DNA from 2 places in the Microbacterium sp. NPDC089696 genome. Region 2 is predicted to be linked to the other one. Evidence: predicted binding sites of a transcription regulator. Region 2 holds the regulator's gene; the other holds the start of a gene.
The links. The regulator LexA, encoded in region 2, represses DNA repair genes until DNA is damaged. The targets are predictions, from matches to a motif close to TCGAACANNTGTTCGA.

Region 1: recA (recombinase RecA) is a predicted target of LexA. The motif match lies at 1,932-1,947, and genes of this name have one in related genera.

Annotation. Positions count from the first base shown of each region.
Region 1 is NZ_JBIVHF010000001.1:1,770,609-1,774,017, forward strand. It holds gene ACIPY8_RS08730 (DNA translocase FtsK 4TM domain-containing protein) at 1-130, shown strand, start outside; gene pgsA (CDP-diacylglycerol--glycerol-3-phosphate 3-phosphatidyltransferase) at 130-705, shown strand; gene ACIPY8_RS08740 (CinA family protein) at 702-1,181, shown strand; gene ACIPY8_RS08745 (helix-turn-helix domain-containing protein) at 1,323-1,631, shown strand; gene ACIPY8_RS08750 (DUF3046 domain-containing protein) at 1,651-1,875, shown strand; gene recA (recombinase RecA) at 2,144-3,190, shown strand.
Region 2 is NZ_JBIVHF010000002.1:37,382-40,790, forward strand. It holds gene ACIPY8_RS10485 (histidinol-phosphate transaminase) at 1-251, opposite strand, end outside; gene ACIPY8_RS10490 (LysM peptidoglycan-binding domain-containing protein) at 378-740, opposite strand; gene lexA (transcriptional repressor LexA) at 1,020-1,706, shown strand; gene ACIPY8_RS10500 (prolyl oligopeptidase family serine peptidase) at 1,752-3,409, shown strand, end outside.

The DNA.
Region 1 (3,409 bases), on a different contig from region 2:
CGCGCCGGCTGCTCCCGTCGCTCCGCCGCTGCCGACGCGGGATCCCGTCGAAGCCCAGTACGACGGGCTCCCGGTGGTCGAAGCAGAAGGCGGCGACGAGGACGCCTGGGGATTGACGGGACGCGACTGATGGCGATCCCTCGGCAGCTTCCCAACGCGATCACCGTCGCACGGATCCCGCTCGCGGTGGTCTTCTTCATCGTGCTCCTCCTCGGTGGGACGTACGGCATCCCCGACCTCACGCTCCGCTGGATCGCGGGCATCCTCTTCGTCATCGCGATCTCGACCGACTGGGTCGACGGCTACCTCGCCCGTCGCTACGACATCGTCAGCGACTTCGGCAAGCTGTGGGACCCGATCGCCGACAAGCTGCTCACGGGGGCGGGGTTCATCGGCCTGGCGATCCTCGGCGAACTGCACTGGTGGCTCGTCGTCATCATCCTCATCCGGGAATGGGGCATCACGGTGCACCGTCTCATGGTCGCGAGCGAGCACGTCGTCGCGGCCGCCTGGATGGGCAAGGTCAAGACCGCGGTACAGGGCGTGGCGCTCTCGTGGGCGCTGCTGCCTCTTCATGTGCTCATCGGGCTCGGCCCGTGGACGATCGTCACCGCCGTGCTGATGATCGTCGTTCTGGTGCTGACCGTCGCGAGCGGGATCGACTACATCGTCGCGCAGGTCCGGGGCTCTCGGCAGGCGTCGTGACGCTCGCGGCGGAAGCGGTCGCGGCGCTCGTGGCACGGGGCTGGACCCTGGGTGTCGCCGAGTCGCTCACGGGCGGTGCCGTCGCGGCGGAGATCGTGTCGGTTCCCGGCGCGTCGGCCGCGCTCTGGGGCGGCGTGGTCGCGTATGCGACGCCGGTGAAGCACAGCGTTCTCGGCGTCGATGCTGAGCTCCTCGCCGCACAGGGCGCGGTGCATCCGCGTGTGGCGATCGAGATGGCGACCGGGATCCGTCGGGTCGTCTCCGTCGGACGGCCGAGCGACGTCGGGATCGCGACGACCGGGATCGCCGGCCCTGACTCGCCCGACGGGCAGCCGGTCGGCACCGTGCACGTGGCCGTCGTGACTCCGCAGGGCGTGCTGAGCGAGTCCCATCGATTCTCCGGGGACCGCGCGGAGATCAGAGCGCGGTCGCAGGATGCCGTGCTGAGCGCACTCGTTCGAATGGTCCGGGAATAGTGCCGCGGGGGTGTCCGTTGTCATGAATGTGCTCACATCGAAAGCACAGCGTGCGAAGGTAGATTCTGTGACAGTCCTTAGGGCTAGACTGACGATTCCATCGGGGGAGACCTCGAGAACACGATCTGGGAGGAGGTTCCGATGATTCTTGTACGACAGGAGATCGGCGATGTGCTGAGGGACTTCCGCCTGCAGAAGGGGCGTACGCTCCGGCAGGTCGCCAGCAAGGCGTCTGTGGCGCTCGGCTATCTCAGTGAGGTGGAGCGCGGTCAGAAGGAGGCTTCGAGCGAGATCCTCGCCTCCGTGGCGGATGCGCTCGACGTCCCGATCTCGACCATCATGCGCGAGGTCGGCGACCGCATCTCCGTCCTCGAGGGCATCCAGGTCTTCCCGGACGTCGTCCCCGACGACCTCGTGGCCTCGGTCGAGCCCGAGCTCTCGCTGCACTGACCGCGGAGAACGTCCGTCCATGCGACGCAGTGAGTTCCTCCGCGCCGTCGACGCGGAGTTCGGCGGCCGGGCATCGTCCCTGGTCAGCGACCTCGTGCTGAACGAGCTCTCCGGTCGGACTGCCGAGGAGGCGCTGGACGCGGGAGTGCCCCCACGCGACATCTGGGAAGCGCTGTGCGCGGCGACCGAGGTGCCGATCGAGCGTCGCCACGGCGCCGGCCGTCTCGAGCCCCGCCGTCGGTGACGGTCCCGGTCGCGTCACGAACCTTCGTCTGAATGACACACCGACGCGGCGTGTCATCGAAGATCCGTTCGATGCAGGCGTAGTCTTCTGCACAAGTGGTTCAGAGTTCTCGTTCTCCCCGTTCTCCGGCGCCGACGACGCAATGTCCGAGGTCGCTCGTACGGTGTGAACAGGCCGAAGAGCCATACGCCTTGTCGGAGAGTTCCGCCCATCCCGGGCGGGCCGCGACAGCCTACAGGCGGCATCACGCGAGCAGAAGGAGCATGACATGCCATCACCCGCCGACCGCGAGAAGTCCCTCGAGACCGCCCTCGCCCAGATCGACCGTCAGTTCGGAAAGGGCTCGGTCATGCGGCTGGGCAGCGATGAGCGCGCCCCTGTCGCCGTGATCCCGACCGGATCGATCGCCCTCGACGTCGCCCTCGGCGTCGGCGGCCTCCCGCGTGGCCGCATCGTCGAGATCTATGGTCCCGAGTCCTCGGGTAAGACCACGCTGACTCTGCACGCGATCGCCAACGCCCAGCGTTCCGGCGGCATCGCGGCCTTCATCGACGCGGAGCATGCTCTCGACCCCGACTACGCCGCCAAGCTCGGAGTCGACATCGATGCGTTGCTCGTATCGCAGCCCGACACCGGTGAGCAGGCGCTCGAGATCGCGGACATGCTCGTGCGGTCCGGCGCGATCGATCTGATCGTGATCGACTCGGTCGCAGCGCTCGTTCCCCGGGCGGAGATCGAGGGCGAGATGGGCGACTCGCACGTCGGTCTTCAGGCACGGCTCATGTCCCAGGCTCTCCGCAAGCTGACCGGTGGGCTCAACCAGACCAACACCACGATGATCTTCATCAACCAGCTGCGCGAGAAGATCGGTGTCTTCTTCGGCTCGCCGGAGACCACCGCGGGTGGAAAGGCGCTCAAGTTCTACGCGTCGGTCCGTATGGACATCCGCCGCATCGAGACGCTCAAGGACGGCACCGATGCTGTCGGCAACCGCACCAGGGTCAAGGTCGTCAAGAACAAGATGGCGCCGCCGTTCAAGCAGGCGGAGTTCGACATCCTCTACGGTGTCGGCATCTCGCGAGAGGGCAGCCTCATCGACTTCGGCGTCGACCACGGGATCGTGAAGAAGTCCGGGTCCTGGTACACCTACGACGGTGATCAGCTCGGACAGGGCAAGGAGAACGCCCGGAACTTCCTGATCAAGAACCCCGACATCGCTCTGACCATCGAGACGCAGATCAAGCAGAAGCTCGGCATCGGCGGCGCCGCTCCCGCCGCGCCGGCAGACGAGCTCGCCGAGCGTCGCCCCGCCTGATCATGACGACACGAGACGACGGGGGCGCATCCGAGCGGATCGCCCCCGTCATCCCGCTCTTCGGTGCTGCGCGGTCCGAGTCGGACTCCGCACCCGACTCGAGGGGGCGTTCAGACGATCACACTCGAGCGGACGAGGCAGAACACGTCGTCCCACGCCGGACCGGGGATGCGGGGCTCTGGCGCTCGACATGGGATGACGTCCCGGCGCGCTCGACCG
Region 2 (3,409 bases):
CCGTGACCGAGGTACTCGGCGAATCCTTCTCGCAGGGTCGTGAACTCACGGTCCGGGTAGCGGTTCACATCGCGCAGAGCCACGGCGATGTCGTCGAGGATGTCGCTCGCGACGGCGTCGGGCACGGGATGCGTGTTCTCGTTGACGTTCAGCGCGATGGGCAGTGGGGCCTGAGGCGCACCGTAGGGAGTGAGCCCTCGGAGATCGTCACGGAGCGGAAGGTCGGCGAGCGAAGCAGTCACCCTTCCCATGGTAGAGCGAGCTCGACGCCGCTCGTCATCCGGTGACGCTGCATGAACGATCCGTGTCCACCCGACTGTCAGCGCCCTGTGATCCGGATCGGCGCCTCTGATCTCGATCGAGGCGCTGGTCACGCCTCAGTCCGTGTAGCCCGCGGGGATCGCGATCTCCTGGCCGATCTGCAGAGCACCGCCCTGCAGCGCGTTGAGGCGCGTGATGTCGCCGATGACCTCGCGCGGGTCGGCGCCGGGAGCGACCGCCTCGGCGATCGACCAGAGCGTGTCGCCCGGCATCACCGTGACCGTCTCGAAGGACGCCGTCGCGACGTGCTCGTTCGAGGCGATGGCGCTGCCGCCGCTCAGGGCCGCGAACGCGATGCCCGCCGCGAGAGGAACGGCCGCGATCGCGAGCACGACACGACGACCACGCGCCGTCAGCCGGAGGCGAGTCGCCGGACGTGCCGGGACGACTGCTGCGCTGCTGAAGGTGATGGTGCTCATCTCGTGCTCCTCTGGTGACCGCGGGGCGGTGAAGGTGGCGTAGCGTTCGCATCCGCGACTCGGCCGGGAGCCGGGAATGCGAAGCTACGTTCCGAAGGTATCTTCGAATTCGAACATCTGTCAAGACTTCTTCGAAATCCGCTCTCCGAATCAAGCGACACGCTCGAACAGATATTCCCTATCGGCGTGCTTCTCGGATACGGTTTCGATACGAACACCCCACCACGGACCTCCGACATTCGAATCGGGACGCCGGAAACCGCACCTCCGAGGAGCACCATGAGCGAGAACTCCGCCCCCGAGTCCGAGGCGCCGCGCACTCGCCGCCGGAAGAGCCTCAGCCCCAAGCAGATGGCCATCCTCGAGGTCATCCAGACCTCGATCAGCCGCTACGGCTATCCGCCGAGCATGCGCGAGATCGGCGACGCGGTCGGTCTCAAGTCGCTGTCGAGCGTGACGCACCAGCTCGGCCAGCTCGAGCTCAGCGGCTACCTTCGTCGCGACCCGGGCAAGACCAGGGCGATGGAGGTCCTGATCGACCTCCCCGGCACCGGCACCGAGAACCCCGCCGACGTGGCGACCCCTGTCGGCGACGCCGCGCTCGTCCCTCTGGTCGGCCGCATCGCCGCGGGCGTCCCGATCACGGCCGACCAGCAGGTCGAGGAGATCTTCCCCCTGCCGCGCCAGCTCGTGGGCAAGGGCGACCTGTTCATGCTCAAGGTCTCCGGCGAGTCGATGATCGACGCCGCGATCTGCGACGGCGACTGGGTCGTCGTCCGCTCCCAGGGCACCGCCGAGAACGGCGAGATCGTCGCCGCGATGCTCGACGGCGAGGCCACGGTCAAGGTGCTGCGGCGCCGTGACGGACACACCTGGCTGCTGCCCCGCAACTCGGCATTCGAGCCGATCCTCGGCGACGAGGCCGTGATCCTCGGCAAGGTCGTCGCCGTCCTCCGGGCCGTCTGACCCCCGCGCCGAGTATCCGGGGGCGTCCGCGCCTAGGCTCGAAGCATGAGCGCACCGTACGGCTCCTGGTCCTCCCCGTTCTCCTCCGCGGCGATCGCCGCGGCATCGCCGCGCATCGACGGCGCGCGCTTCGTGGGCGACGAGGTGTGGTGGGGCGAGTCCGTTCCGGCCGAAGGCGGTCGCGTCGCGGTGCGCAGCTCCACGGGCGACCTCGTCCTCCCCGCTCCCTGGAGCGCGCGCTCACGCGTGCACGAGTACGGCGGCGGCGCCTGGACCGCCGACCGCGAGGGCACCCTGTACTTCGTCGACGGGAAGGATCAGCGCGTGCGCAGGATGCCGCGCGGCGGCGATCCCGTGCCTCTCACCCCGGGCGGTCCTGCCTACGGCGGGCTGCGGCTGCAGCACGGACGCCTGTTCGCCGTGCGGGAGGACCTCACCGTCGACCCCCATCGTCGCGGCATCGTCGAGATCCCCCTCGACGGCTCGGCCGCCGACGATGGGCATGCGCTCACGGTGGTCGTCGAGAGCGAGGGCTTCTACGCGCATCCGGCGCTCTCCCCGGACGGCTCACGGATCGCATGGGTCGAGTGGCACGCGCCACGGATGCCGTGGCAGGAGGCCTCGCTCGTGATCGCGGGCCGCGACCGTCGCATCGTCGTTCCGACCCGCGCGGCCCTGCAGCCCGAGTGGCTCGGCGACGACGAGCTCGTGTACGCCGACGATCCCTCCGGCCGCTGGGCGCTGCACCGACTCCGGTTGGACGGGGACGGCGCAGCGGGCACGCCACGCACCGCGACGCCCGAGGTGGATGCCGACACCGGCTACGGGCTCTGGGTGCTCGGCAACCGCTGGTTCCAGCCGCTCGACGACGGCCGTGTCGTAGCGGTCCGCACGAACGGCCGCGACGACGTGGTGGTCGTCTCCCGCGACGGCAGCGCTCGTCCTCTCGACCTCCTCGCCGACGGCCACGTGAGCGTCGACGATGCCTCCGGCTCCCGCGTCCTCCTGTCCGGCAGCAGCTCGACGACCGCCCCCGGTGTCTGGGCCGTCGACGTCGACTCCGGAGATGTGGAGCGCATCGCGGGAGGGGCGCCCTCCGATCCGGCGTGGATGCCCACGGCATCCGCTCTGCTCGTCGACGGGCCGCACGGGCCGGTGCACGCCTTCGCGTATGACCCGCGCAACCCCGAGCAGGCGGCCCCCGACAACGAGCTCCCGCCGTATGTCGTGCTCGTGCACGGCGGCCCGACGGCCCACGTCACGGGCGCGTCTTCGGCGGCGATCGCGTTCTATACGAGCCGGGGCATCGGCGTGCTCGACGTCAACTACGGCGGCTCGACGGGATACGGGCGCGCCTACCGCGAACGCCTCGACGGCCGATGGGGCGTCGCCGACGTGGACGACGTGATCGCCGCCGCCCGGGGGCTGGCCGACGCCGGACTGGCGGACCCCGCGCGCATCGCGATCCGCGGCGGGTCAGCCGGCGGCTGGACCGTCCTGTCCGCCCTCGTGCGAGGCGGGACCTTCGCCGCCGGGATCAGCCGCTACGGCGTGGCCGACCTGCGGATGCTCGTCGAGCACTCCCACGACTTCGAGGCGCACTACATCGAGGGGCTCGTGGGGCCGCTCCCGGACGCCGAGCAGCTGTACGTCGACCGCTCCCCGCTCACGCACGCCGACCGGATCGACGTGCCCGTGCTGCT